One region of the Shewanella sp. NKUCC05_KAH genome, then DNA from elsewhere that is predicted to be linked to it. Evidence: predicted binding sites of a transcription regulator. Region 1 holds the regulator's gene; each other region holds the start of a gene.
What was found. Region 1 encodes sigma-54, which starts transcription at its own class of promoters, with help from an activator protein. Its sites were predicted from a motif close to GTTGGCACGNNNNTNGNNT; they were not measured.

Region 1 (10,280 bases):
GGTCTTAAGGTGACTGTATCTGTATTCATCAAGCTGCCGGCGGTCTCATCTGGATAAGATAGGGCTTGTTCTACCCTCAGGCGATTTTGCTCCGTCATCGACTGCAACACTTGTTTGTAAACGGCGTCGGGAAGACTTCGCAGAATATAGGCGAGATCGTCGGTGTCCATGCTTGCTGTCGCTTTCGCGACTCGCTCAGGGCTCATGCTGCGGATCAGTGGGTCTTTGAGTTCTTCACTCAACTCATCGAGTATGTCGCCTATTTGTTCCTGATCGATGAGCTGCCACAGTACTTGTCTGGCATTTGGCGGTGATGATTCTAAGATCAGCGCGATATCTGAGGCGGCCATTTTTTGCAGCATATTACGCACGTGTACAAACATGCCGCTGCTAAGCGCTTGGTTTAACTGGTCAAGACTATGTCCGGTGTGATCGTTTTCTGCATTATCTACGGGCATTTGTCCTCCATTGTGCGGCAAATTGGTTTGAGATCTTGGTGTTAGGCTAGGATTTAGCGGTGACTAAGCGTCAGTCGATGACACAGATTAAGGCGGCTAAGGTAAGGCCAGCGCAATGACCGCTAGTGTAATCGCCAGTAGCTTGTATCGTCGAGCGACAAATGTTTTGCCATGTCTGAATGACAAGTTTTTTAAACTAGACATGAAGTGAAACTAACGATGAAGTGCTTAGTGTGAAGTGAAACTAACAGGCTTCGTCAAACTTAGCGTCGATTAAGGCACAAATGGCATCGAGAGCCGGCTCTGCATCTGGGCCTTCGGCGATCAGCTTAATGGTTTTACCCATACCAGTTTCAAGCATCAGCAAGCCAAGCACACTGGCGGCCGATGCTTGTTTATCGCCTTGGATTAAGGTGATGGTCGCATCAAACTCGGAAGCCAGTACCACCAACTTAGTGGCGGCACGGGCATGTAAACCGAGCTTATTACAGATAGTTATCTGACGTTCAAGCTTTGGCATTGTTGAGCTCTCGATGACGGGCATACACTTTATGTTTACCGTTACTAAAGCGTTTGGCCAATTGCTCTGCGACGTAAACCGATCTGTGCTGTCCACCTGTGCAGCCAATGGCCACAGTTAAATAACTGCGATTGTTACGCTCAAGGTGCGGCAGCCAAGTCTCCAGTAAATTTTCGATTTGCCAGATGAACTTATTGACCAGTGGTTGGCGATTTAAGAACTCAGCTACGGGTTCATCTAAACCAGTCAATGGCCGCAGCGCCAGCTCCCAGTGGGGATTAGGTAGAAAGCGTACATCGAACATAAAGTCGGCTTCGGTGGGCATTCCGTGCTTAAAGCCAAAGGACTCGAAGTTGATCACGAGTTCTTTATCGACACTACCAAGGAGAATTTGTCGGACTTGGTCGCTTAAATCATAGATATTCAAATTCGACGTATCTATGTAGTGATCGACCAGTTTTGACATAGGCTCGAGCAGTTTCCCCTCCAGCTTTATCGCTTCTTGCAAAGAGACTCGGCTCTTCGACAAAGGATGCAAACGGCGGGTTTCGCTGTAACGCTTGAGCAGAATTTTATCGCTGGAGTTAAGGAAGAAGCTCGTTAACTCAGTATCTGGAGGTAGGCTAGCGAGTTGTTTTACTAAGACCTTATCCTGCTCAGGCATGTTACGCACGTCGACACTGATGGCGACGAGATCGTTACTGCCTTTGAGTTGCTCAAGCAAACTGCCAATCAATGGCAAGGGAAGGTTATCGACACAATAATAGCCGAGATCTTCGAGTACCCTAAGGGCGACAGATTTGCCTGAGCCTGAGCGGCCCGACACTATGACCAGTTTCATCCAGTGATTACCTGATAGAGTTCCGTTTCATCATGCGTCTTGCGTAATTGCTTTAATATTTGCTTGTCGCTCAGCTTTTCGGCCATGCAAGACAAGGTACTTAAGTGCTGCTGACATTGGTCTGCAGGCACCAGTAGTGCAAATAAAATATCAACAGGTTGCTTATCGATAGCATCAAATGCTATCGGCTCTTCACACTTAATGAGTATGGCAATGGGCTGATCTATATCGGCTAGTCGACCATGTGGAATGGCGATGCCGTTACCTATACCTGTGCTCCCCATCTTTTCGCGCGCCACTAGGCTTTCGAATATCTCTTGAGATGAGAGGGTCGGGTACTGGGCAGCGACTAAGTCGCTGATGAGTTCCAGTACCTTTTTCTTGCTGCCCGGAGTGGCGCAGGTAGTGCACTCCGGCCGCAGTATGGTACAAAGTTCCATTATTAGTGTTTTGTTAACTTCTCTTTGTGTTTAATAACCTGACGGTCAAGCTTGTCAATCAGGGCGTCTATAGCGGCATACATGTCAGCATGCTCTGAAGTAGCAAAAACTTCACCACCTATGAGGTTTATTCTCGCTTCGGCAATCTGTTGCATTTTCTCAACATTGAGCACAACGTGCACATTATTGATCTGTTCGAAATGGCGTTCAAGTTTTGAAAACTTTTCTTCTACATATGCACGTAACGATTCGGTAATTTCGATATGGTGCCCACTTAGGTTTATTTGCATAGAAACGTCCTCCGATATCCACTGTAGGTTATAAACTTTTACGCTGATTAGAAGGTGGAATAAGCATAGCCTCTCGGTACTTCGCAATGGTTCTGCGGGCTACGTTGATCCCTTGTTCTGCCAGAAGTTGAGCCATCTTACTATCGCTTAATGGTTTTTTCTGGTTTTCCGCTGCCACCAGTTTCTTTATAAAGGCTCTGATTGCTGTGGATGAGCACTCACCACCATCGTCAGTCCCGACGTGGCTAGAGAAGAAGTATTTTAGTTCAAAAAGTCCCTTAGGGGTATGCATGTATTTTTGAGTTGTGACCCGTGAGATGGTGGACTCATGCATTTCTACCGCTTCAGCAATATCGTTAAGCACCATAGGCTTCATGGCTTCTTCACCATACTCAAAGAAACCTTGCTGATATTGCACTATGCAATTAGCAACTTTAAGCAAAGTGTCGTTACGGCTTTCTAGACTCTTAATAAACCATTTAGCCTCTTGCAGATGGCCGCGAATAAATTGGCTATCGGCTTGGTTTTTTGTGCTGCGTGCCATAGAAGCATAATGTTGATTTACATTGATTTTGGGCATGCAGTCAGGATTAAGCTCAACGACCCAGCGGCCATTTTTCTTCGACACAGACACATCTGGGATAACGTATTCGTCATTATTGGGCGTGATCAACAAACCTGGGCGAGGATTGAGGGTTTGGATGAGTGCTATACCATCCCTTAATTCATCTTCTTTTAATTTAGTCTTACGCATCAACAACCTAAAATCACGGGCGGCGATCAGATCTAAATGATCTTTGATCAGCATACGGGCGTTTTCTAGGTTGGGAGTATCAGCGGCGAAATGCGACAGTTGGATCAGCAGGCATTCACTTAAATCGCGGGCGGCAACGCCTATGGGATCAAAATGCTGAATGCGCTTGAGTACGGCTTCGACTTCGTCAAGCTCAACTTCAGGATTGCCCATGGCTTCGAGAATTTCTTCAGTGCTTTGGGTGAGATAGCCCTGATCGTCGATTGCATCAATAATGGCGGTGGCAATGGCTAAATCGGTTTCAGAAAACGGCGTGAGGTTTTTTTGCCATTCTAAGTGTTCGTACAAACCTTCACTGGTCTCGCCTTGGAAGGGCATATCGTCTTCACGACTGCCGCCGGGGCCTGAGTTTGGGGAGGCGGTAAACACTTCATCCCATGTGGTGTCCATGGGGAGCTCATCGGGCATGGATTCTTTGGTTAGCGACTCTGCCGTGTCTATGGTGGAGCTGTCTTTTTCTGGTGGCAGAGTGCTAGATTCACTGAAATCCGTATCGGATAGCGTTTGGTTTACAGGGGTTTTAGTGGCGTCGAATTGATCCTCTTCCAGCTCGAGAAGGGGATTAGAATCTAATGCTTGCTGGATCTCTTGCTGCAGTTCTAATGACGACAGTTGCAACAGACGTATAGCCTGTTGTAGTTGTGGCGTCATGGTTAACTGTTGACCCAGTTTGAGCTGGAGTGACGCTTTCATGTTACCGCTGATCCCTACGTTATTATTGTTGGATGAGGTCGCTTATTATTATCTTGAGTGAAGCCCAATGGCGGTATAAATTGCCTCCATTGGCTTCGCTCGATTAACTATAGCCTGAATTGTTCACCTAAGTACACAGCCCTAACTTGCTGATTGTCTAAGATCTCTGCTGGAGTTCCTTCGGCAATCAGGTTTCCGTGACTCACAATATAAGCATGTTCACATACATCTAATGTCTCGCGGACATTATGGTCTGTGATCAGTACGCCAAGGCCGCGACTTTTGAGTTGTTCGATAATCTTCTTGATGTCGATAACCGAAATAGGATCGACGCCTGCAAACGGTTCATCGAGCAAAATGAACTTAGGATTAGCGGCTAAAGCTCGCGCAATTTCGACGCGACGACGTTCGCCACCCGACAATGACATGCCTTGGCTGTCACGGATGTGGGTGATATGAAACTCTTCGAGCAGATGTTCTAGTTCTTCTTCTCGTTCTTCGTTTTTAAGTTCTTTACGAGTTTGCAGTACGGCCATGATGTTGTCATGAACAGTTAGCTTACGAAAGATACTGGCTTCCTGCGGTAAGTAACCTATGCCTTTGCGGGCACGCAGATGCATAGGATCTGCGGTTAAATCATCATCGTCGATAAAGATATGTCCCTTATCGCTCTTCACTAGCCCGACAACCATGTAAAAGGTCGTGGTTTTACCTGCACCGTTTGGACCGAGTAGGCCAACGACTTGACCGGTTTTTACCGTCAGACTGACGTCTTTAACCACTTGGCGACTCTTGTAACTTTTCGCCAGATTTTGTGCTCTTAAGGTGATTTGGGTCATTTAGAGTCCTGCTTTTTTACAGGTTTATCCGCTGGAGCATCTGATTTGGCATCATCTTGATAGTTTTCTGGCTGAATAATAGTGATCACGCGATCGTCACCACTGCCAGTACTCTCGGCCATCAATTTCTGTTGAATCATGTTATAGCGGATTAAATTGCCTGTAACTTGGCTACCCGCTTGATCTAATGACGCCATACCTTTCAGAGTTAAGGTGCGGCTTGCCATATCGTAACGAATTTCTTTCGCGCTAGCCGATGCAGGACGGCCATCGTCTAATATCTGGCTATACGTAGCAGGGTTGCCTGTGGCGACCAAAGTTTTGCTATTTTCACCTTCAGCGGAAAATGCACGCAGTTCATTTGCTTGGATTTTTATTGAGCCTTGGGTAACTTCAACTGGACCAAAGAAGATGATCTGGTTGTTTTTGATATCCGCAGTTTGGCTCACAGCTTTAATTTTGACTTCTTGCTTTAAGTCGCCCACTTTCGCGAAAGCACTCATGCTCATAATTAGCATTAGGCTGGCAAGTAATACGTTATTTTGCTTCATATGTTCCTACTACCTGACTGGTCAATTGCACTTCTTGCGCGTTGAGGTCGGCATAAAGGCCTTGGCCTTGAATATTAAAATCTTTCCCTGTGACGTAAATGGTACGGTCAGAGGTCATTATCATAGTGTTGAGATCGAGTTCCAGATAACTGGTGGACAAGGTCTGAATCGGTTCTTCTGGGCTAATGGCATCGATAATAACATTATTTTCTAATACAACCTTGCCAGTTTCCTTGTTTAGCTTGCCCTGATCTGCCCTGAGTTGCCATTGTGCTTTACCTTGGTCTGGATAAACAAGATAAACAGGTTGAGTAAAGAAAGTTTGATTCGTTGAATCATAATGTTCCATGTGTTTCGCCGTCACACGGCTATTCACTAGTCCTTGCTCATTGAACTCAACACTGCGCAGATCTTCAACGATGAAATCTGGGGTATTTTGATCTTTTACTCTGTTATCGGAATCACCGCTGTGTTTGTTCTGGACCTGCCAGTAAAGCGCTAGTGCGGTTCCAAAAAAAGCGATAATCGCGAGTGTCACACGACTCATATACTCATTCCATGGGCCGAAGTGAATTTATTTTGACTTAGGAGTAACAGATCTGTGAGTTCACGCAGTGCACCGTGGCCACCATTGAGCGTAGTCACAAAATGGGCGTGTTGGCGTACATAGGGGTGGCCGTCAGCAACACTGACCGCTAAACCGACGACATTCATCACGGGGAGATCGACAATATCATCACCGATATAAGCCACTTCTTCTGGGGTGACACCATAAAGTGCGAGCAATGCTTCATAGGGCTCGAACTTATTGTCTACGCCTTGGTAAATATGGGTAACACCAAGGGCTGTCATACGGTTTTCAACGATTTTGGATTGACGTCCTGTGATCACGGCGAGGTTGAAACCGCTGGTGAGGAGTGAGCGCACGCCATAACCGTCACGGGTATGGAAGGCTTTGAGCTCTTCGCCGCTATTGCTCAAGTAAATACGGCCGTCGGAAAACACCCCATCGACGTCACAGATTAACAGTTTAATCTTTTGCGCGCGTTGCCACACATCATCACTGATTGGGCCGTAAAATCCTTGCTGTGGCATTAAATGACTCCTGCTTTAACCATGTCTAGCATGTTAAGAGCGCCGATAGGATGGCGGTCTTTATCAATAACAATTAATCCGTTGATGTTTTTTGAGTCCATCACTTGCAGCGCTTGGGCGGCCAATACATTATCCGTGATCGTGACGCAGTTACGGGTCATCACATCGGCAATGGGCGTCGTGCGTAAATTCACTTCTGCATCAATAACGCGGCGTAAATCACCATCGGTGAAGATACCAACAAGCTTGCGCTGATCATCGATAATCGCCGTCATGCCTAAGCCTTTCTTGGAGATTTCGTACAGAGCCTCTGTGATGCAAATATCGTGATTGACGAGCGGTAAGTCATCACCGCTATGCATGACATCGCAGACTTTTAACAGCAACTTACGTCCTAATGCACCGCCAGGATGGGACATAGCAAAATCATCACGGGTAAAGCCTTTAGCTTGCAGCAGCGCAATGGCGATGGCATCGCCCATCACTAAGGTTGCTGTGGTACTTGAGGTTGGGGCAAGTCCAAGTGGGCAAGCCTCTTCTGGGACTTCAATACATAAATGCACTTTAGATAATCGCGCCATATTCGATTCGGGTTTACCCGTTACCGCAATAACAGGCACGCCCATACGTTGGATGACCGGCATTAAGGTGAGGATTTCGCTCGACTCACCGGAATTTGAAATCGCTAAAATCACATCGTTATCGGCTAATACACCCAGATCGCCGTGGCTGGCTTCACCCGGATGCACAAAAAATGCGGGCGTTCCTGTGCTGGCGAGGGTGGCAGAAATCTTATTGCCGATATGGCCCGATTTGCCCATTCCCATGACAATCACTTTGCCTGTGCAGTTGAGGATCAACTCGCAAGCTTCTGCAAATTCAGCCGAATCAACATATTGATAAAGATTGTCTAGGGCTGACTTTTCAATGTCGATAACTTTACAACCCCATTGGCGCAGTTGTGATTTGTCTACCATGTCTATCTCTCTTTTTGCATTGTCTTTGTCGCCCCATTGATGGGATTGGAATAGCACAATTTGGTACGCGATAAAGATGATATGTAATAGGCTTTCTGCCAAGTATTAGTTTGTTTTCAGACAATTTAGCTTATGTCTTGCTGTGGTTAATTACCGAAAACAGCAAAACAATTGCGGCAGGCTAGAGCGATTGATCCGACTCGTCAAGTTCAGCTGCGTTAGCTATTCACGCACAATAACGTGTTTAGCGGCAGAAGGTCTTGAGCAATATCATCGTCTTTGTCGTTTATTTCAATGGATTTATTCCATATCGCAGCGGGTATTACCCTATGGGATGCCTCTATTGCGCAATTGCGTATCGACTCTCCCCGATAAAAGTGGGCAAAGAGTGAGCTAAGTGCGAACGAATTAGCCAATACTGCCAATTCTGCAACCAGGTTGAAAACATTAAGTAACATTTTACCTGTGCAGAGTGAAAACTTAGGGCGCATTTTCGCTGTAAATGAGGCAAATTGAAAGTATCGCAGGGCGATAGTGTCGATTCGGTTGTAGGTTAAAGCGCAATTACGTACAATTTGCGGCTCTTCGATTGGTCAGTCTCGGAAGACTAGGATCACCTCATTTGCAAATGTCGGAATCAAGCATGACTCAAGAACAAACGCCGTTGGTTGAGATCCGTAATTTGGGGTTTAGCCGCGGTCAGCGTGTGATATATGAAGATATTAGCCTGTCCATTCCAAGGGGCAAGGTGACGGCGATCATGGGGCCGAGCGGCATAGGCAAAACGACCCTGTTGAAATTGATTGGCGGCCAATTAACGCCTGACCATGGACAAGTGTTATTCGACGGTCACGATATCCATGGCGTGAGTCGCAATGAATTATTTAGTCTGCGTAAGCGGATGAGCATGCTGTTTCAAAGTGGCGCGCTGTTTACCGACATTAATGTGTTCGATAACGTGGCGTTTGCACTGCGTGAACATTCTGGACTGCCTGAAGACATTATTCGCACTATCGTGCTGATGAAGCTTGAAGCCGTAGGTTTACGTGGTGCCGCTCAGATGATGCCAAGCGAGTTGTCCGGTGGTATGCAACGCCGCGCCGCATTGGCTAGAGCCATAGCGCTTGAACCTGAAATGGTGATGTACGATGAGCCTTTTGCAGGGCAAGACCCAATATCGATGGGTGTGTTAGTAAAGCTTATTCGTGAGTTATCCGATGCGCTGAATCTGACTTCAATTGTAGTGTCCCACGATGTGGATGAAGTGCTTGGCATTGCCGATTATGTATATGTGGTGGCTGACAAAAAAGTCATCGCCCACGGTACCCCTGAAGAATTAAAGTACGCTGATAATCCGCAGCTGAAACAGTTTATTCAAGGTGCTCCGGACGGCCCTGTGCCGTTCCATTATCCGGCAAATGATTACCAGCAAGAATTAATGGCAAAAGGAGTTGGCAAGTGAAGTTAATCGACAGTATTGCCGACTTAGGCCGCAGCGCGATTGAGTTAGTGCTCGGCTTTGGCCGTGCAGGCCTTATGCTGTGGGGCGCGATTTTTCGCTGGCCACGCGTGCGTAAAGGTTTTCCATTATTAGTGCGCCAGATTTATGTGGTCGGTGTGCAATCTATGGTGATTATTTTAGTCTCAGGACTCTTTATCGGCATGGTGCTCGCACTGCAAGGCTACAACATCTTAGTTGGTTTTGGCACCGAAGAAAGCTTAGGTCCTATGGTGGCGCTCAGTTTACTGCGTGAGTTAGGGCCAGTTGTTACCGCGTTATTGTTTGCGGGACGGGCGGGTTCAGCATTAACCGCTGAAATTGGTTTAATGAAAAGTACTGAGCAGCTTTCCAGTTTAGAAATGATGGCGATTGACCCATTAAGGCAGATTATTGCACCGCGCTTTTGGGCTGGAGTGATCAGTATGCCATTGCTGGCGTTGATGTTTACCGCTGTAGGTATTTATGGCGGGCACCTTGTTGGCGTGGAATGGAAAGGGATCGACAGTGGTGCGTTTTGGTCGATTCTGCAGGCGTCTGTCGAATGGCGTCAGGACATAGTTAACTGCTTGATCAAAAGTGGTGTGTTTGCCGTAGTGGTCACTTGGATTGCGTTATATCGCGGTTATCAAGTGATCCCAAATCCGGAAGGCATCAGCCGTGCAACGACCCAGACTGTCGTTCAGTCGAGCCTCGCTGTATTGGCATTGGATTTTTTACTGACAGCCCTGATGTTTGGCCGCTAACGGAACACTGCGGATTTCGACACAGGTTAGATGGATTAACAGAGTGGTAGCTGAACATGTTGACACGAAAAATTGAATTATTAGTGGGTGTGTTTCTTTTAACAGGATTGGCCGCTTTTTTGGTCTTAGTCTTTAACGTCGCCAATATTGAAGTGAAAAGCAGCGATAGCACTTATACCATACAAGCCAATTTTACCAACATTGGTGGTTTGAAGGTGCGTTCGCCAGTCAAGGTTGGCGGTGTTGTCGTTGGCCGAGTGAGCAGCATAGATTTAGACCCAGTTAAGTTAGTGGCTGTGGTCACATTAGTGATGGACAAGCGTTACGATAAATTCCCTGAAACCAGTAGTTTAGCCATTTTGACTTCGGGTTTGTTGGGCGAACAATTCTTAGGGTTAACACCGGGTTTTGTCGACGATGATGTCAGTATGCTGGAAGATGGCGATAAGATTGACGACACTCGCTCGGCATTAGTGTTGGAGGAGCTGATTGGTCAGTTCTTATATAGTATGGGTTCG
Region 2 (10,280 bases), on a different contig from region 1:
TACGGCCGCAAATCCCAGTACCGCCACAAAGCCTTCAGGCAAATACAAGGCACACAAAACAGGCGGAATAAAGGTCAGTAACCAAGTTTGAATACGGCCGGCAAACGTTTCTTTGGCGCGAGTTAATTCGGCGATAAAGTCATATAAACTTAAGGTCACACCGAGGAATGAGGTCACTAAAGCTAAGTCAGCGAATAATGAAATACATTTGCTGATCCAAGGCGTATGAGCAATATCCTGCAATGCCGTGACGAGTGAAGGTAGTGAACCTTCAAAACTATTCACCTCATATCCGCCGACTGTGCCTAAAGTCACCAATAACCACAGAACATAACAAGCAAGTGGGATCGTCGAGCCGATTAACAACACCTTACGCAGTGATACCGCATCGCCATCAAGATAACGCACTAAGGTGGCGATACAGACGTGGAAACCAAACGAAGTAAACACCACGGGAATTGCCGCCATCCAATTGCTGGTCATCGACTCGGTAATCGCACCCGTTGCCATGCTAGCAATACTGACTTCGGGCAATAAAAATAATACCACCACCACGAGCAATAGAATCATTAACGAAAATAGGAAACGTGAAACTTTATCGACCCAAGCAACACCTAGCGCCGCAAAGCCACCAAGCACCAGTGTGAATAACAACACTGCGACTTGATTATCGAGCACGATATCGAACATGTTCTTCGCTTTAAGCACTAATAACGAAGAGCCGCCGGTGAGATAAGCCGCGGTCAAGGCAAATAATAAACTCAGGAAAGAAGCACCTTGAATTATTTGACCTTTTTTACCCAGTAACTTACCCGTAATAGCATGCACGTTATCCCCCACGCCAGTGCGTAAGTTAATTTCGAGCATAAGTAATGAGGTATAGGCGGACACGCCCCAAATAACGACGAGTAACACTAAGGCAGGGATAATACCTAAAGCCGCTGTGGCTAAAGGTAACGCTAACATACCTGCGCCAATGGCTGTCCCGGCAACGATGGCGATCGAGCCTAACATTTTTGAATTCACACAATAGTCCTGTTCAATAATTAATTATTATTTTATTTGAGTAAGATTTGAACCGATAAAGCCTTGCGTCTTAAATCGAAATAAGCGACACATCACTTAAAGCATCCAATCAGATCTCGACCTAGCAGATCAATTGGCCCCAATAGCTTTTGAATGTTTCAACCCAGTAGCCATTGAGGCTAACTAAATCGATTATTGAAAAATGGCATGACTTTCAATTGTGATAGCCCAAATTAATGTACCGATATAAGCATCGATTAAATAGATAGTTTGGGACATTAACAGAGCCAAACCCAGTGGGCAAGCCAGTTGTGAACAAAGAAGGGTAGCAAACGGTACGGTAACAACTTAATAGCGCTGTGATAAACGAAAATATACAAGCCAACAAAATCGCTACCTTTGTTGAGAATACCTGTAATCTTGTATTAGGCTCGAATCAAAATAAAGCCGGTCTTTTTCCATCCGATGCAGACAAAAAGGGCTTAAACACACGGATATGTTTAAGCCCAATGACACCTTTTTGAAGCTAGGTTAGCTCAAAAAGTTAATTTACAGCTCAGTCCACGCCATAGCCCAAGAAGCGCCAACACCTGGCTCAAATCCTGTGGCAGAAGCCGACCACTGCACGCAATAGCCGCTATAAGGGAATGGCTTACATTGATACACTTTGCCATTTTTAGGCTGTAACACTGTAGTACCTGCAACGTAACCTTTCACGCCTGCTGGGAATACAAAATCAGCTTCTGGTGCAGGAGCTTGATCCTTTAAGAAGAGATCAAAGTTCTGCTGAATAACATCACCTTGTTTAGGCTCAGCTTTTACCTGCAAATGATAATGCCCAGCTTTAGGCTCAACGACGTCTAACACTAAGCTCGCGCTGGTATTGTTAACAGTTTGGCTCACAAAACCTGACGCTGTGCCATCATGGCTAAACAAATACGCTGACACTAGCATCTCGGCGTTACTGGTCACATCAAAGCTGACCTTCGCCGCACCATCGATAATTTGATAATCGTCGGCAAGTGAAGTGACTTCTAAGCTGTTGCCCGGAGCAGGTGCTAAATCAAATCCCACTTCGACACGCTCAATACCTGAGTTTTTCGCTGTAAAAATGTCGTTTTTGCCATACACAGGCTCAATCACACCCGATGCATTTTTTTGTCCCGCTTTTAACTGGGACTGCTGGGCATTAATCGCGCTTGCTAATAGGAAAGGCCAATTTTGTTTATCACCTTGAGTCGCATCGCTAATGGTAATGACTGTTTGCTTAGCCGCTTGCTCACCATTAGCGTCAAACACCCGGGTCATCACTTTATCGCCTGCTTTTAGATCGAGTGACGGATTGATATCCCCCACATCTTGCCATTCACTCGGCACAATAGGACCCGAGCCCAAGTTCACATCGATAGCATTGTAGAAACTATTCGTCGTATCTCCCACTTCCCACACGGCCAAGATCACTTGATAACCACTGCGACCTTCTGGCACGTAGCAGTCATGGGTCACTAACTTAGGCGGCTGTTCCATACCACCATCAACTACGCAAAAGGGGGCTAAGTCAAAGCTCGCTCGGCTCAAAGCTTGGTTTGGGTTCCAATCTTGGCGAGTTAAATAGTAACGCCAATTACGGGTGACATGGTTTGCTGTGAACTGCCAACTGAACTTATTCCAGCCCGCTTTAATATCCGTCTTTGCCCAACGGCTCGGACTTTGTTCATCCAAAGGTGAAAAAGCACCATTGCCAGCACTCGCCAGTTTGCCATCAGCAGGACCTGATTCAGGAAAACCCGATGGCCCCTCAACACTTTGTGGCTCCCATTGCACCGCACCACAATTGGCATTTTTACCTGTTTTACAGGCATATGAACGCGATTCAGGTGCCACAACATAACCGTGCGCCTGCGCAGAGATACTCACAAACGCATTCGTCGCCATTACTGCCGCGGCCAATAAACTCAATTTAGAAATAGGGGAAAAAACAGTAGGATTTGCCACTTTAATGCACTCCATTGATTGCCTATCATCCTAAACATAATGATAGGCTTAGATATAAAAGTGGTATTTGGGCAAACAACAGCATTAAACAGCAGTCGTTTATCTTTCACAGAAATCGAATTCTGCGGCAACTCCGCTATCTTAGTTCACTAAAAAATCCATTTACAACCTTAGACCGGAAGCTTTGCGTCCTAACTTTTCAATTAGTTTGCCAAATACAGTCGTTATCATTGAGTCACTACGAGTTAACAGTATGTAACTAAGTAGAAATGACTTGGCTAAATTAGCAACAAAAGACAACGTTGTCAAAAAATAATTCATTTATATTCATTAAGTTACAGAATGTGGATCGGTATTTTTCTGACACCCGTCAAACATTTATCAGCACCTACTGTTATAAACTCGTGCTTGAAACTAAATCTTACCTAGGTATAATGCCCACCTCGCTTCGGGGGAGTAGCTAACTGGATTTCGAGCCATCGTCATCTAGGGTGAACATCAACATACTTGGCAACATGCCATGGTGTTCACAGCAAATCATAGATTTGTCCAGCAAGACCTGAGCACAATGACCGCACCTAGGGGTGGACGGTTTATTGTGCTTATGTCATAACCACCCCTAAAGGATCACACTTGGAAGCCCTACTTGCCTCAACCTTTACGGTTGCTATCGCCGAAATTGGTGATAAAACTCAATTGCTTGCACTAATCCTCGCCGCAAGATTTAAAAATAAAACCGCCATTATTTTAGGTATTTTACTGTCGACATTATTTAACCATTTTGCCGCAGCTTGGATTGGTCAATGGGCCATTAACTGGGTAAGCCCAGATCTTGCACGTTATTTAGTGGCTGCGTCCTTCTTCGCGATCGCTCTTTGGGTGTTAATCCCCGATAAAGTCGATGCAGAAGAGAGCCGTTTCTATAAAATGGGCCCCTTTCTCGCCACCTTTATCCTGTTTTTTATCGCCGAAATGGGGGATAAAACGCAAATCGCAACTGTGGTATTAGCCGCAAAATACGATTCATTAACTATGGTGGTTGCAGGCACAACCTTAGGCATGCTGCTTGCTAACGTACCCGTAGTGATCGCAGGCCACTTCAGCGCCGAAAAATTGCCTATGTTGTGGATACACCGTGGCTGCGCCGTATTGTTCGCACTCTTAGGCGTAGCAACACTGTTCTTCTAAGAATCGAGGCAGGGGTTTTGCTGCAGAATAAAATCTCTTCACGCAATATTTTATTCTTTTAAACCTAACCGTTTTGCAAGTCGGTGCAAATTACCTGTATCGATTTGCAATATTCTTGCACACGCAGCCCAATTTTGTTGATTCGCGGCTAAAACTTGACGAATAAGTTGACGCTGATATCTCTCAGTCGCAGCCTTAAGCCCCAGCATAACACTAGAATTATCTTGCGATTGTCGCTCACGACAGGCCGACTCAGACCTAAATGCTAATTCAATGGCTGGCGTTGCGGCATCTGATGGCCTATCTTCGTCGACTGTTCTGTGTGCTTGATTCATCAAAGAATCGAGCTGAAAATGTTTATTACTTAAGCTGATGTAAGTCGTTTTTAGCTCGGCTTTCGCCAACACCGCAGCCCTGTGTATCGCATGCTCTAGCTCACGCACATTACCCGGCCATGTGTATTGCTCTAATAACTGCTGCGCTGCGGGTGTGATATTGATATGGGTGAGTCCTAACTTCGCTTTACAACGTTCAAGAAAAAAACCTGTCAGCATGACAATATCTTGCCCACGCTCTCTTAATGGTGCTACGTGGATAGGAAATACGCTCAACCTATGGTAAAGATCGAAACGAAAGCGCCCTTCCGTTGCCTCTTGGTGCAAAATTCGATTAGTGGCAGCAATAATCCGAGTATTCACTTTTAGGCTCTTATCACTGCCCACTCGCTGTAATTCACCGTATTGTAAAACCCTCAATAACTTAGCTTGCAGCCCCAAGGGAAGCTCCCCTATTTCATCTAAAAACAAGGTCCCCTTGTCAGCGAGTTCAAACTTGCCTTGCCTATGACTGATTGCCCCCGTAAATGCCCCTTTTACATGTCCAAATAACTCGCTTTCGGCGACGGACTCCGGCAATGCAGCGCAGTTCAAATAGATAAGTGATTTATCGGCTCTGGTCGATTGATTATGTATCGCCGCGGCCACTAACTCCTTACCCACGCCAGTTTCGCCGGTAATTAATACCGATAAATCAGTGCCTGCCACGGCACTTATCTGCTGCTTTAGCGATTGGATCTGTGTGGATTGCCCTATGATCTCCTGCTGACTAGCAGGACGATTGAGCACCTCTGTGCCATTGGAAACTTCAACAACTTGGGATTCTAGCTGTTGCATCAATAACGCAGTATTAAGACTGGCTGCGGCCAGTGCACTGATCACACGCAACTCGCTATCACTAAAACCATCAAACTGATGAGGGTTGAAACCATCAATGGTGAGCGCCCCAATTAAGCGATCGTTCGCGATTAGTGGTAAACCAATGCAAGCATGTACATGTAAGTTCGCACTATGATGTGGAATTAAACCATCATACGGATCAGGAAGTTCACTGTCGGCCGGGAAACGAACCACATCGCCAGCACGGGCGATAGCCTCTAATCTCGGATGTTCACTAATTTGAAAGCGCCGCCCTAACACTTCGGCAAAGAGCCCATCTATCGCCAAGGGGACAAATTGCTGCTCCCGAAATGCCAATAATGCCGCAGCATCACAATTGACACGCCGCCTGACCACTGCCAACAAACGCTCAAATCTGTCTTGCGTCGACACGCCGACAGTTAAATCTAAGGCTAACTGAGTTAAATCAGCATGGGCACTCATAGCACATCCACAGTCAAATAAAGTCATATTGACAACAGTGTAATGTCAATTTGACTAATATCAAATTGTCATTATGACATCAGCAAGTGATTTAAAATGTTGAAATACGCTAATACCAATAAAAATCAAAACCTTAAAATATTGGCATGGTGAGTGCAATAAGAGATTTAACTAAATAAGCAAGATTTACGTAGCGCATTCATTATTAATTATCACAGGTGTATTTATGACTATTCATGTAAAAAACAATATCCACTGGGTGGGTCAACGCGATTGGGAAGTGCAAGATTTTCATGGTACTGAGTACAAGATAACTAAAGGCACAAGCTACAATAGCTACCTTATCCGTGAAGAAAAAACCGTGTTAATTGATACAGTTGATCATCGGTTTAGCCAGCAATTCTTACAAAATCTTGAAGCTGAAATTAATTTAACCGACATAGACTATATTGTGATGAACCATGCAGAGGAAGACCACTCAGGCGCCCTGACTGCATTAATGGCCAAAATTCCTAACACACCAATTTACTGCAGTGAAAATGCGGTCGACTCCATTGTAGGACATCACCACCACCCAGAATGGAATTTCATTACCGTAAAGACAGGTGATAGTTTAGCAATAGGCAATGGTAAGCAACTGATATTTATCGAAGCACCTATGTTGCATTGGCCAGATAGCATGATGACATACCTCACCGAAGATGCGGTTTTATTCAGTAACGATGCCTTTGGCCAACACTATTGCGATGAACATTTATTCAATGATGAGGTTGATCAAAATGAATTAATGGAGCAATGCCTACGGTACTACTCAAACATTTTAACGCCCTTTAGCAGCCTAGTAACGGCTAAAATTCACGAAGTATTAAGCTTTAATTTACCTGTAGATATGATCGCAACTTCACACGGCATTGTGTGGCGTGATAATCCAGCCCAAATTATTCACCAATATTTAGCTTGGGCCGACGCTTATCAAGAAGACCGCATCACGATTCTCTACGACTCTATGTCCAATAATACTCGCATGATGGCCGACGGTATTGCTCAAGGTATCCATGATGTTGACCCCAATGTAGCGGTAAAAGTGTATAACGTCGCACGTCATGATAAAAACGAAATCCTTGCACAGGCATTTAGGTCAAAAGGTATTTTAGTCGGCTCATCCACCATGAATAATGTGATGATGCCTAAAATTGCCGCCATGCTTGAAGAAATCACGGGCCTGCGTTTTCGCAATAAAAAGGCGGCAGCTTTTGGTAGTTATGGCTGGAATGGCGGCGCAGTCGATAGAATTCACACTCGTTTGATGGATGCTGGTTTCGAAACTTCAGTGGGATTAAAAGTCAAATGGCGTCCCGATCGTGATGCGATGCAAGAATGCCGTCAGCACGGCCAGCGAATCGCGCGAGAATGGGCATTGCGTCCCCTCGATAGCGCTAATAGTCGCTCTATCATTAATCAAGTCATGTCAAAACCTAGCCAAGCCACCACGGCCAGTCAAACAGCTGAAAATACTGCTACTAATAACGTCCCTATGACTGCACCGATTGCAACAAAAGCGTGCGAATTAAATGATACACAATCAATGATTTGCACCGTTTGCCAATGGGTTTACGACCCTGAAAAAGGAGAACCTAATCAAGATATCATTGCTGGCACACCTTGGACTCAAGTGGCCGAAGACTTCCTCTGTCCCGAATGTGGCCTAGGTAAAAGCGTTTTCGCTGTCATAAAAAATGAGGTGACTAATGCCTAAGCCAATCGTCATTATCGGCAGTGGATTCGCGGCATATCAGCTAGTCAAAACACTGCGACGTTTAAACCGCGAACAACCGATTACAGTTATCACAGCCGACTCTGGTGACGAATACCATAAACCAGATTTAAGCCATGTGTTTAGCCTTAAAAAAATGGCGTCAGACCTCATAAAATTGACCGCGACTGAATTTGCACATGAGCAACAAATTGATGTGATAAATCACTGTGAAGTCATAAAAATAGATAAAGTTCGTCAGGTAGTATGTTGCCATCAAGGACGCGAAATTGCGTACAAAAAATTAGTGCTTGCCACAGGTGCACGGCCCTTTATTCCACCTATAGAGGGGGATGGCGTCGATATCATCCATACAGTTAACAGCTTAATGGAGTATCAGGCCTGCGAAGCAGACATCCATGGTGCGAGGAGAGTACTGGTTATCGGTGCTGGTTTGGTCGGAGTTGAACTGGCAATGGACTTAGCAACTGCAGGTAAGCAAGTATTTTTGGTCGATCCACAAGCGAGCTTAATGCCGAATATGCTACCCGAAATGTTAAGCCACAAACTGACCGCTGTACTAACGCAGCATAACGTCACAGTGCAATTGCAAACCCGAGTCAGCCAACTGCAACACCAAGATGGCAGTATCTCTGTGTGCCTAGATAATGACCAGCGGTTTATTTGTGATGCGGTTATCTGTGCAGCGGGACTTCTCCCTAACAGCCAACTTGCCCAGCATGCGGGGCTAGAGGTCAATAAAGGTATCGTCGTTAACGAATACTTACAAACCAACGATGCCCATATTTATGCGCTAGGTGATTGCGCCCAAATCAACGGCCAAAATAGGGCCTATTTGCAACCTGCGTTACTGAGCGCCAATGCGCTGGCGAACACATTACTGAACCAACCGACAGCAGTGAATTTTCCCGCCATGCTCATTAAAGTGAAAACGCCACTGTTACCTATGCAACTCAGCGGTATAACAGTGAATGGCGTCCATCGCTGGCAAGTCGATATTGATGCTCAAGGAAGCAGTATTAAAGCATTCGACGTGGATGAAACATTTATAGGATTTATCGTAACCGAGGATAAAATGCAGCAAGCATTTGGATTGTTAAAGCAGCTAAATAGCCCTAACGCGGCACTCATCGCGGCCTAAGAGCACATTAACGAGAATGTTAATATTATTGTCGCTGATAATAAAAACTGAGTAGAGGCTTTCTACTCAGTTTTATCGTTTCTACTATTATTCAAACATTCGCAACAGCAATAGTTTAAAGACCTAATGCCAGTTTAATACGTTGTCCGTAATCCGCATCGGCTTGAGTAAAATGCGCCACCATACGTTGCTGCACATCTAAACTCGCTTGACTTAATGAACCCGAAATTGTTGCCACTAGGCGCGCTTTCTCAGCTTCAGAGAAGATGCGATACAAATTACCCGCTTGGGTATAATCGTCTTGGTTATAACGACTGTAACGCGCCGCTTCACCTTCTAAACGCAATGGTGGTTCGCTAAAGTTTACTGGCTCAACCAAGGCATCAGCAGTGCTGTTCGGGCCATAGTTTGCCGAAGCGTCGCCACCAGTTTGACTGCCATGATAAGGACATTGTGTACCCGCCATCGCACCTGCACGTTGATGGTGATTTGCCTTAGCGGCATGCGGGCAATTCACTGGCAATTGGTTGTAGTTAGCACCAATGCGGTAACGCTGCGCATCGGCGTAGGCAAATAAACGCGCTTGTAACATCTTGTCTGGTGAAGCCCCGACGCCTGGGACCAAATTACTAGGTGCCAATGCCACTTGCTCAACTTCAGCAAAGTAGTTTTGTGGCAGACGATTCAGTTCTAATACACCAATCTCAAGTAATGGATAGTCGCTATGCGGCCAAACCTTAGTTAAATCAAATGGATTGATATGGTAAGTATTGGCATCTGCCTCAGGCATAATCTGCACATTAACCGTCCAACGCGGGAAGTTTCCATCAGTAATAGCAACCACCATATCGCGCTGTGATGAATCGGGATCAATCCCTTTTAATTTATCAGCCTGTTCATTAGTTAAGTTGACCACGCCTTGCTGCGATTTAAAGTGGAACTTCACCCAGAAACGCTCGCCCTTGGCATTCCACAGCGAGAAAGTGTGTGAACCATAACCATGCATTTGACGGTAGTTCGCCGGAATACCACGATCCGACATCAAAATGGTTACTTGATGCATAGCTTCAGGATTCAATGACCAAAAGTCCCACATAGCCTGCGGATCTTTTAAGTTTGTCTTAGGATTACGCTTTTGCGTATGAATAAAGTCTGGAAACTTAATCCCATCTCGCAAGAAAAAGGTCGGCGTATTGTTACCCACGATATCGTGATTACCACGGGCAGTATAAAAACGTAAACCAAAGCCACGTGGATCGCGCTCTGCGTCGGCAGAACCCATTTCTCCACCTACGGTTGAGAAACGAATAAAGGTTTCGGTTTGCTTACCAACACCATTGAAATGGTCAGCAATGGTGTAATCGCTTAAATCTTTAGTCAGCGTAAATGTGCCGTAAACCCCTGTACCTTTGGCATGCACGATACGTTCAGGAATACGCTCACGGTTGAAATGGGCTAACTTTTCAATTAAATGCCAATCTTGTAATAGCAAAGGACC
Region 3 (10,280 bases), on a different contig from region 1:
ACCCGCGGTTGGCATACCGCTGTCGTTCAAATCCACTAATAATTTACGGGCGGTGCGTAAACCATCATTGAGTTTAAAGCTGTTATCCATATAAGGATCGTTAATCAGCCCTTTCCAACCCACTGTGGTTCTTGGTTTTTCAAAATACACTCGCATCACAATTTCGAGTTGATCTTTATAACGTTCACGCAGTGAGACCAAACGCTGTCCATATTCCAACGCAGCTTTGGGATCGTGGATAGAACAAGGCCCAATCACCACTAATAGACGATCATCAGACTTAGCCAGAATATTATGGATACTATTACGCGCATTAAACACAGTCGCAGAGGCTTTTTCGGAAGCAGGAAATCGTTCAAGAATCGCGATAGGTGGAAGTAACTCTTTTACTTCTTTAATACGAACGTCATCATTTTGGTAATACATAATTTTACTGCTCCAACGCTGGTGTTTTAGGCTATTTCTATCGCTGCGATAAGGGATCTCAACTGCAATACTGAGTTCAATTTATCGAGTCTCATGCGCCAATGCAACCAAGTTGTCTCCATTTCAAAAAATCAAATATAACTTATTGTTTTAATATATTTTAAAAAAATCAAAATTCAAATATGCCAGCTAACTCACAGCCTTGATGAACAAAATCGAATATGGCGGATAAAAAGGAATAAACATATTTACTGCAAGTGTATTTAGGTGCCCTATGTAAGCAAGCAAAGATGTTTACCCGTAATAAGCTTAATTGATGGCCAGCGCTCTATAGAAAAGAGCGGGCAAATGCTAATGCTGTAACATGACTTGTAACTTGCTCTGATAGCGTTGACGCTCTGACTCATCTCGACTCAAAGCCAAGGCTTTATCCATATTCAGTTTGGCACGCTTTTCGTCCCCCAGCGCCCAGTAGGTTTTAGATAAACCGAAGAAGAACTCATGACGATAATCCGCTTTTGCCAACGCCCTTTGATACCAAGCCAAGGCCTCGTTGTATTGATGCTCATCATAGGCTTGCTGCCCCATGTCATAGTAATAATAGGGATTACGTATTCGCGCTAATTCAAGCACTTTATTAATTTCGGCCCATTCATCAAGCCGCCCCTGCTCCCCTAAAATCAAGGCTAAGTTATAAAGCGTTGTCAGATTTTTCGCATCAAACTTGAGTGCATAGCGATAAACCTGTTCGGCCCGCTTTTCATCACCTTTATGCCGGTAAATAATGGCGAGCGTGTTGAGTGAAGGAACAAACTGGCCGACTTTTAAACCCACTTTAATCAAGGCATAGGCCCTGTCTAAATCACCGTTCACCAAAGACTCTGCCGCCATATTGTTGTAAAACATGCTGATTAAGGTCTGCCGATCCACTTGGGTTTTACCGTATCCCCGTAGAGCTCGCTCTGGCATAAAGTCCACTAAAACTCCGGTAGATGACACATAAACTGAATGTGCGTTTTCAGGTGGAAGTAAGCGTAAATTCACATGCCCATTGATTAAATAGAAATCACCTTGCTTATCCCATACCGGTTCTATCGCGATATCTTGATACTCAGCACTCACATTCAATATGTCCGCTAACGCAGAAGTCATGACCACTAAAGACATGCAATTACCCGCCCTTTGGGCATAGGTTTCACGGGCAATTTGGGTCAGATTATCTTGATATCGAAAATCAATGTTAGCGCTATTGGTTTGACTCGCATTGATATAACTAGCTAACCATTCATTGGCTAACATGTTGTTATTGTGTGACAAAGTGTATATCCCATAGCGACGTTTTACGTCTGTCACGACCTCGGGTGGCAGATAAAAGATATCCGCAACAGAAGGAATATCGGCCACAGGGGTAAACAGTGAATCGGCAAGTAACGACTCAAGATCCGACGGATTAGGCTCAATGGTTGTCGAGCTACAAGCAAACAATTGGCTGAATACAACGATCAAGATCGTACTCAAGTATACGGCTCGGAATAGTTTCGACATACGTCCTCCCACACCATTAGCTCCTATTTGAGCTTATTACAAATGGCGAAAAAGACGACATAAAATGGTTACAAAAAATGATAATCGCGATCGATTGAAAATAATTGCAAATAATTTAACGAATTAACTATTGTGAAGGTCGGTCAACTTCTATGTATAACTCACGCTGCTGATAATCATACGGCCGATAGTTATGCTCCCCACAGGTAAAATGTCGATAGGGTTTCATGACCGTAACGCAACCTGAGGGTAAAGCCTGCAAAATTTGGATTTGCTGCTGGCGACGAAGCGACTCCTGCCATTCAAAATCCTTGAGCACTTGATCACGCACGGCAAAGGCATCGACAGGCTCACTTGAGCGATTAACGATCACTTCTCCTGCAAAGGCAGAAACCGATATCCAGCCAGAAATGACGATAAGACTTAGTCGCAAAAATTGACCTATTGTTTTTATATTCAATCTCATAGAACACTCCTTAATTTATGCAATAAAACAGAATTACTCAGTAATTAAGCTTATTACCCTGTGCTTAAACTTCAATCACAGTGATTACCCATAAAAAAGCAGAGCCTAGGCTCTGCTTCACTATCCCTCGTTCCAAGCTAAGCATCAAGGTGAATCACGCATTAATGTGCAAGTTTAATCAGCCCGCATTTTTGACCGTAACAAACTCAGGATAGGCATCAATACCGCAGTCAGAAGCATCCATACCGTTGTATTCTTCTTCTTCAGTCACACGGATCCCCATGGTTATCTTAATCACATACCAGACAGCAAATGATGAGCAGAATACCCAAGTGAAAATGATCGCTGCGCCCGTCAACTGTCCGGTAATAGTTGCATTGGCATTGGATAATGGCACACACATTAAGCCGAGGAAACCAGCCACACCGTGTACTGAAATCGCACCGACGGGATCGTCGATCTTAATGCGATCGAAGCCCACAATCGAGAACACCACCACGCCGCCCGCCACTAAACCAATCACACCCGCCATTAACAATGAAGGCGAGAGAGGATCTGCTGTAATCGCCACTAATCCAGCCAAAATACCGTTAAGGATCATGGTCAAATCCGCTTTACCCCAAATCATCTTACACACGATAAGAGCTGAGATGGCACCAAAAGCCGCTGCAGTATTGGTATTCACAAACACTTTCGCCACTGAGCTTGCATTCGCCGCATCCGACACCATTAATTGCGATCCGCCGTTAAAGCCAAACCAGCCCATCCACAGAATAAACATACCTAAGGTTGCCATTGGCAAGTTAGAGCCTGGAATAGGATTCACTTGACCATTAGGCCCGTATTTACCCTTACGCGCACCGAGTAATATTACGCCAGCAATCGCCGCGGTCGCCCCCGTCATATGCACAATACCGCTACCAGCAAAGTCTACAAAGCCCAGTTTAGCGATAAAACCTTGGCCCCAAGTCCAATAACCTTCTACTGGATAGATAACCGCTGTCATCACCACAGAAAAGAACAAGAAAGCCCACAACTTCATCCGTTCCGCCACAGCACCAGAGACAATTGACATCGCCGTTGCCACAAATACAACTTGGAAGAAGAAGTCAGATTCTAATGCATGGCTCGCATCTGCTGATTGCGAACCAATTAAGGTGCCAATTGACGGTAACCAGCCACCTTCAGTGTTATCCACATACATGATGTTGTAGCCAACCAACAGATACATCACACAGGCAATCGCGTACAGCACAACGTTCTTAGTTAAAATTTCAGTGGTATTTTTAGAGCGAACTAAACCCGCTTCTAACATAGCGAATCCCGCCGCCATCCACATGACTAAAGCGCCAGAAATCAAAAAGTAAAAGGTATCGAGTGCAAAGCGTAGTTCAGTGACTGTGCCGCCTAATTTCGTTAATTCTTCCATTGTCAGCCCCTTATAGCGCTTCAGTATCAAGTTCACCCGTACGGATACGGATAGCATGTTCTAAATCAACGACGAAGATCTTACCGTCACCAATTTTCCCCGTATGGGCCGCAGTGGTAATCGCCTCAATCAACATGTCGAGATTTTCAGCCTTAGTGGCAATTTCTAGTTTTACTTTTGGCAAAAAATCCACCTGATACTCGGCGCCGCGATACAACTCTGTATGCCCTTTCTGACGGCCAAAACCTTTCACTTCGGTCACCGTCATGCCCTCAATACCAATTCCGGCGATAGCTTCACGGACATCATCCAACTTAAACGGCTTGATGATAGCGCTGACTAGTTTCATCCTGACCTCCAAAAAAACGCGATTGTTATTAACTTGTATCAAAGGTAATTCAATCATTAGGCCAACAATTTAATCTATTGATTATTAATGGTTTAAATTGTTTAACACTATTTTTTAAGGTTAAAAACGCACCATAATCGAGCACTAACTGGTGCGATGCACTCTTTTAGTGAGCAGTTTAAGTGCGACAGCTATTCGACCTTAGGCCTATTGGTAACAAGGTTAAATTAGGGTCTACTGGGGGAAGCGTAAATCGAGATGAAATCTGAGCATCACAACACAAGCTCTTAGACAAAAGCGAAGATCATCACTAAGACAATCATCAAGCGCAGAAGGAAGGCCCGATGTTAAAACCAGAAGAATGTGTTCTCGTTATCGTCGATGTGCAAGGAAAACTTGCACAAATCATGGATAACAGTGACAAGCTGCATCAACAACTACAGACCTTAATCCAAGGCGCACAATTATTTGAAATTCCAATACTGTGGTTAGAACAGCTACCCGATAAACTCGGAGCAACTAGCCCTGAGCTGCAAACCTTACTTGCGAAAACCAGCTCACCCATTGCTAAGCAGCATTTTAGCGGCTGGCACTGTGACACGTTTGCAAAGGCATTAACTAAGACGAATCGCAAACACGTCATACTCGCGGGTATTGAAACCCATGTGTGTGTTTACCAAACCTGTTGTGACCTTATCGAACAGCAATATTCGGTGCATTTAGTCGCCGATTGCGTATCGTCACGCAGTGCTGAGAATAAACAACTCGGGATCCAAATGATGACGGCCAGAGGCGCCCTATTAACTAACGTGGAATCGCTATTATTTGAATTACAACATCAAGCCCAAGGCGAGCGGTTTAGGGCGTTATTAAAACTGATTAAATAACGATTTAGCCCGTGGTATTCACTCGGCCAGCATGAGCAACGCCTGACATTACTCGATATTTTTTTCATAAAAAAGCCCCCGCTGAGTCAGCGAGGGCTTTTGTTTGCATGAGGGGTTAGCTCATATCGAAAACTCAACCGCGATTGATTAAAACCTACTTATAAGTGGCTTCGCGTTTTTTCGCTTCTTCATCCCACTTAGGTAACATGTCTTTCTTGAATGCTTCTTTCTCTGCATTCATCTTTTTCATGTCCATACCTAAGGCTGCTTGTGCTTTAGCTTTAGTAGAGATATCAGGAATCGCAACAGGATCTGTGATGCCTTTTTTACCGAGTAATTGCGCTAACTTAACACGAGCATCAGCAGCTTTACTTACCGAAGTTCCCAGAATACGCAATGCTTCATCCGGTGCGTGAGCTGCAACACCATGGGAAGCAATCGCTAAGTCCCAGCGCCATTGAGCATGACGGATATCGGTCAAGATAGGCTTCATTTCAGCTTCAGTTGCACCCAATTCCCACGCTTTAGCAGCTTCGAAGTGCGCTTTCACTAATTGCTCTTCCGCTTTCAGTTTCATTTCTTTAACTTTAGCTTTACGTTCATTAGTGACGCCAACTAAGAATTCTTTCGTTTGGCTATGGCAAGTTGCACAGGTTTCTTCGAAACGGTCAAATGGATTACCCACTTTATGATCGGTAAATTTCTTACCTTCAGGGCTAGTCACTTTTGGCATATGGCAGTCAACACAACTGACATTATTTTTACCATGAATACCCAGTTTCCACGTTTCATACTCTGGATGTTGCGCTTTTAACATAGGTGTTTTAGACAGCGCATGAGTCCAATCGGAGAACTCGATACCGTCGTAGTAAACTTCCATCTGGTCAACAGTTATGCCCATATCCCAAGGGAATTTGACGAAACCTTTTTTGTCTTCTTTTTTCTCAAAATAGTATTCAACGTGGCACTGACCGCACACCATAGATTGCTTGTCTTTCTTCGAAGCTTTATCAAATGGCGTACCGATAGCATCCATTGCACGGTCTACATAAGGACGAGAGATCCGCAGTTTTGGTGAGCCTTTTTCATGACAATCACCACAGCCAATGGTGTTAGTGACTTCAGGGCCACCCTTAGCCCATTTACCTTTGAAGTAGCCATCTTCACCTTGCTCTTCAATTAAGCGAGGTACATCAGGGCTCTTACAGCTCCAACATGCCATAGGCAATGGACCATCTTCCGCATTTTTCGGCGCACCAGTACGTAGGGTATTACGCACGTCGGTCACGGCATACATATGGCCGCGAGGAGCGTTGTAATCTTTTGCGAATGCATAGCCAGCCCACAGGATCACCATATTAGGATCCTGCCCAATCGCATCGACAAGTTCTTCACTCTTTGCGGTATCATGCCAGCTATTATATTGATTCTTAAATTTATCTTTATAAACTTCGTTGCGAGGCTCTGTTTTATCACTCGCCATTGCGCCCGCTGCCATGAAGCTGGCGGCAACCAGTGCACTCAGTGCAAAGGACTTACCTGTCATCTTCTTCATCATCTCATCTCCGTGTTGCATTATTGTTGTAAATCACGACATCTCCATGGTCAAACTTAGTGATTTAACCCTGCTAAAAATATACCTCTTAGGGGGTATCTAGGTTGAAGTTTGCGCTAGATCAAAATGTAAAGGTGTTGTTGTTCACATTTCTATACTTTTGTTAATGTATTACATTATTTTCTAATGTAAAAACCACTGCAAAGTGCCATAACAGCGGCCATCAAAATGAACAGCGGATTAATGAAACGAGGTAGTCTCACCTCAAAAATCTTAGGATTAATGTTAGTACTTATTCTGCTCTCTAGTAGTTTATCGACTTTTGCTATCATCAATTTGTCCTACAGCTTAGGCGACGCCAAGGCGATTAATGCCTCAGGGTCGCTGAGGATGCAAAGCTATCGGTTAATGTTTTACGCCAACTCAGGCAGTGAGGCCGCACAGGATAAAATTACCGAATTCGAAAATACGCTCTATTCCGACACATTAAAGCCCTCGGAAAGTTGGTTTAGTCCACCAGAAATTGCCGCTCAATATCAGCTTGTCATCGATAAATGGCTGGTGATGAAACACTACATAGAACAAGAAAACTCCCGCGATTATGTCGCCTCACTGAAGGACTTTGTTGATACCATAGATTTACTGGTGCTTGAGATGGAGCACTACGCCGCCTTTAAACTCAGGCTCCTTGCCGCCAGCCAAATATTAGGCTTAGGCGTCATGCTCATTATCGCTTTTGTGGCCGTGCGTTTTACAAAGAAGAAAGTGGTGATCCCACTGCAAAAACTGATGGAGTCGGCGAATACCATTTCTAAGGGTAATTTTGAAATTGAAATGCCCGAGACCGAATACATTGAACTTACAGCGCTGACCCATGCCCTACAAAAAACGGCGAAGGAACTCGCGACGCTTTATGGCAACTTAGAATCGCAGGTAGCAGAAAAAACCCTAGCGCTGACAAGGGCCAACAACGAGCTGGCATTCTTATATGATAACCTACTGACATTAAACGCGAATAAACTCGATTACAAAGCTCTTAAAGCGGCGCTGAATCAGTTAAAAGGCTATGAATCACTCGACTACCTAAGACTCATCATTCAATACCCAGAGCAAGAGTTAGAAGTGATTGAGGCCGATGGCGGTTGGCCAGATATGACTCAAGAGAGCACCCGTTTCCCACTGCAATTTGAGCAGGCTAATTTAGGCTATTTAGAGTTAATTGCCGACCAAACACCCAATATCGCCTTGTTTAACAATTTCGCAATTATGTTGACGCGCTCAATCGTGATCCACAATGCCACAGAGCAAAGACAGCAACTGGCGCTAATGGAGGAACGTGGCGTGATTGCCCGGGAGCTGCACGACTCTTTGGGTCAAGTGCTATCTTTCCTAAAAATCCAAATTAGCTTATTACGCAAAAACTTAGATTGCAGTTGCCGCAGTCCAATCATTGAGGCGCAGTTAACCGAAATCAACGAAGGTGTAAGCACTGCCTACGTGCAGCTCAGGGAGTTACTATCCACCTTTAGGCTCACAATTAAAGAGCCCGATCTAAAAAGTGCTTTAGAGGCTATGCTTGAGCAACTCAGGACAAAGACGAATATAAAGATAACCTTAGACTATAAACTTGCGCCACAATGGCTAGAGGCAAAGCAGCACATCCACATACTGCAGATCACGCGAGAAGCAACGTTAAACGCCATCAAACACGCCGAGGCCAGCCTCATTAACATCTATTGCTATAAGGATGACGAGGGTATGGTCAATATTGATGTTTGTGATAACGGCATAGGTATTGGACATTTAAAAGAACGAGATCAACATTTTGGCATAGGTATAATGCATGAACGAGCCAGTAAGCTTTCAGGTAAAGTCGTGTTCAGCGACAATGATTTAAAGAGATTTAAACCTGCTATGGCAACAACGACTGAGCAAGGATGCAATGCACAAGACGACGCACTCAACCCTAACAGCCCATTAAACCTTATGCAGCACAGCAAAGGGTCAAGTGGCACTAGAGTGACGCTTATTTTCCCATCTCAACAGGAGCCTTCAAATGGGTAAACCTTATTCCGTACTAGTGGTCGATGACCATCCCCTCTTGCGCAAAGGCATCTGCCAACTCATCGCTTCAGATCCTGACTTCAGCCTATTTGGCGAAGCCGGTAGTGGTTTAGACGCATTAACCGCAGTGGTCACCGATGAACCCGACATCATATTGCTCGATCTGAATATGAAAGGCATGACAGGCTTAGATACCCTCAACGCCATGCGCCAAGAAGGTGTTACCTCACGCATAGTAATTCTCACCGTTTCCGATGCAAAACAGGATGTTATCCGTTTACTTCGCGCTGGAGCCGACGGCTATTTGCTTAAAGATACTGAGCCAGATTTGCTGCTCGAAAAACTCAAAAATGCCATGCTTGGCCACAGGGTGATCAGCGATGAAGTCGAGGAATACCTTTACGAACTTAAAGATGCGACCGATGAACAAGAATGGATTTCGAGCCTAACCCCAAGGGAGCTGCAAATTCTACAGCAACTGGCGGAAGGCTTAAGTAATCGCATGATTTCAGAGCATTTACACATTAGTGAAGGCACTGTTAAAGTGCACGTGAAAAACCTACTGCGTAAAGCCAATGCTAAATCGAGAACCGAAATGGCGGTGCGCTATCTGAATCATTAAAGATACAAAAATGAGCTTGGTATCGCGCAAACAATAAAGGCAATCCCATGATTGCCTTTATGTTTTTATCAAATAGAGATTAAATAAATGATTACAAACCTTTCTCAATAAATTGCTGCCAACTCAATAGCGCCTGCTCAAAATCCTCAAGGCCACAATAAGCTTCTGACTCAGCATCATAGAGTGACATAGCCTCTTCTAATTCATATTCTTGCTCAAAGCCTAAGGTATTGGCAAAGACTCGCGCCTGTTCACGCTCTAACTCTAAGGTAAAATCATTACCAACAAGACGCCATGAACCTCGTTTATCGGCTTGAATTTCTTTTATCACACCCAACACTTGCTGAATTTTAGCTAACTCAGTCCCTAATTCTTCCGTAAACCATTGCCCAAGCACTTCATGATCCATGCTAAAGCTAGCCAAAAAAGTGCCAGTTAAACTGTTACGCCGAAATTCGTATTCCATTTTATTGTCTCTTTGATCTAAGCCTACTAATGCTAATTTTAACCTATCCTTGGCTAAGTTGCTTGCATCCCTCAGCACATCAAATTTATGTCAATTTACGTTTGTCTCATGTCGTTAAGCATAAGTACTGACTTCATTTTCATGACAAAATCAGTTAGTTTGTTTGGATGATTTTGAAAGTTAAATGGAATGCGATATGCACGAAGGGTTTATCTACAGTTTAGTGCTCAGCGGCGCCCAAGCGGGTTCCACCTTGAGCCTAGAACAGATCGAAAAATGGGATCCTCAGGATGGCCTACTCTGGTTACACCTTCGCTATCGCAATAAAAAGGCACGCCACTGGATACTCAATAGCGGTCTGCCTAAGGTCGAAAGTGATGCCCTACTCGCCCAAGACACTCGCCCCCGCGCTGTGATTACAGGTGAAGGCATATTACTCGCATTACGCGGCGTTAACCTCAACCCCAATTC

Region 2: the regulator sigma-54 is predicted to act here: its motif matches at 6,008-6,026, upstream of norV (anaerobic nitric oxide reductase flavorubredoxin).
Region 3: the regulator sigma-54 is predicted to act here: its motif matches at 4,263-4,281, upstream of KO533_RS05950 (P-II family nitrogen regulator).

The regions. Positions count from the first base shown of each region.
Region 1 covers NZ_JAHKQZ010000030.1:10,897-21,176, forward strand. Annotated here, with positions in the region: gene mgtE (magnesium transporter) at 1-458, opposite strand, end outside; gene KO533_RS20825 (HPr family phosphocarrier protein) at 703-978, opposite strand; gene rapZ (RNase adapter RapZ) at 965-1,819, opposite strand; gene ptsN (PTS IIA-like nitrogen regulatory protein PtsN) at 1,816-2,259, opposite strand; gene hpf (ribosome hibernation promoting factor) at 2,262-2,549, opposite strand; gene KO533_RS20845 (RNA polymerase factor sigma-54) at 2,578-4,056, opposite strand; gene lptB (LPS export ABC transporter ATP-binding protein) at 4,164-4,895, opposite strand; gene lptA (lipopolysaccharide transport periplasmic protein LptA) at 4,892-5,446, opposite strand; gene lptC (LPS export ABC transporter periplasmic protein LptC) at 5,433-5,993, opposite strand; gene kdsC (3-deoxy-manno-octulosonate-8-phosphatase KdsC) at 5,990-6,541, opposite strand; gene KO533_RS20870 (KpsF/GutQ family sugar-phosphate isomerase) at 6,541-7,518, opposite strand; gene mlaF (phospholipid ABC transporter ATP-binding protein MlaF) at 8,162-8,980, shown strand; gene mlaE (lipid asymmetry maintenance ABC transporter permease subunit MlaE) at 8,977-9,762, shown strand; gene mlaD (outer membrane lipid asymmetry maintenance protein MlaD) at 9,819-10,280, shown strand, end outside.
Region 2 covers NZ_JAHKQZ010000037.1:426-10,705, reverse strand. Annotated here, with positions in the region: gene KO533_RS22195 (aromatic amino acid transport family protein) at 1-1,014, opposite strand, end outside; gene gbpA (N-acetylglucosamine-binding protein GbpA) at 1,576-3,021, opposite strand; cyclic di-GMP riboswitch class I at 3,145-3,244, opposite strand; gene KO533_RS22185 (TMEM165/GDT1 family protein) at 3,655-4,209, shown strand; gene norR (nitric oxide reductase transcriptional regulator NorR) at 4,260-5,867, opposite strand; gene norV (anaerobic nitric oxide reductase flavorubredoxin) at 6,094-7,623, shown strand; gene norW (NADH:flavorubredoxin reductase NorW) at 7,616-8,782, shown strand; gene katB (catalase KatB) at 8,898-10,280, opposite strand, start outside.
Region 3 covers NZ_JAHKQZ010000004.1:234,053-244,332, reverse strand. Annotated here, with positions in the region: gene aroG (3-deoxy-7-phosphoheptulonate synthase AroG) at 1-426, opposite strand, end outside; gene KO533_RS05965 (hypothetical protein) at 778-1,971, opposite strand; gene KO533_RS05960 (hypothetical protein) at 2,099-2,437, opposite strand; gene KO533_RS05955 (ammonium transporter) at 2,616-3,866, opposite strand; gene KO533_RS05950 (P-II family nitrogen regulator) at 3,877-4,215, opposite strand; gene KO533_RS05945 (hydrolase) at 4,560-5,102, shown strand; gene nrfA (ammonia-forming nitrite reductase cytochrome c552 subunit) at 5,257-6,660, opposite strand; gene narQ (nitrate/nitrite two-component system sensor histidine kinase NarQ) at 6,886-8,721, shown strand; gene KO533_RS05930 (response regulator) at 8,714-9,343, shown strand; gene KO533_RS05925 (YacL family protein) at 9,435-9,809, opposite strand; gene KO533_RS05920 (zinc transporter ZntB) at 10,006-10,280, shown strand, end outside.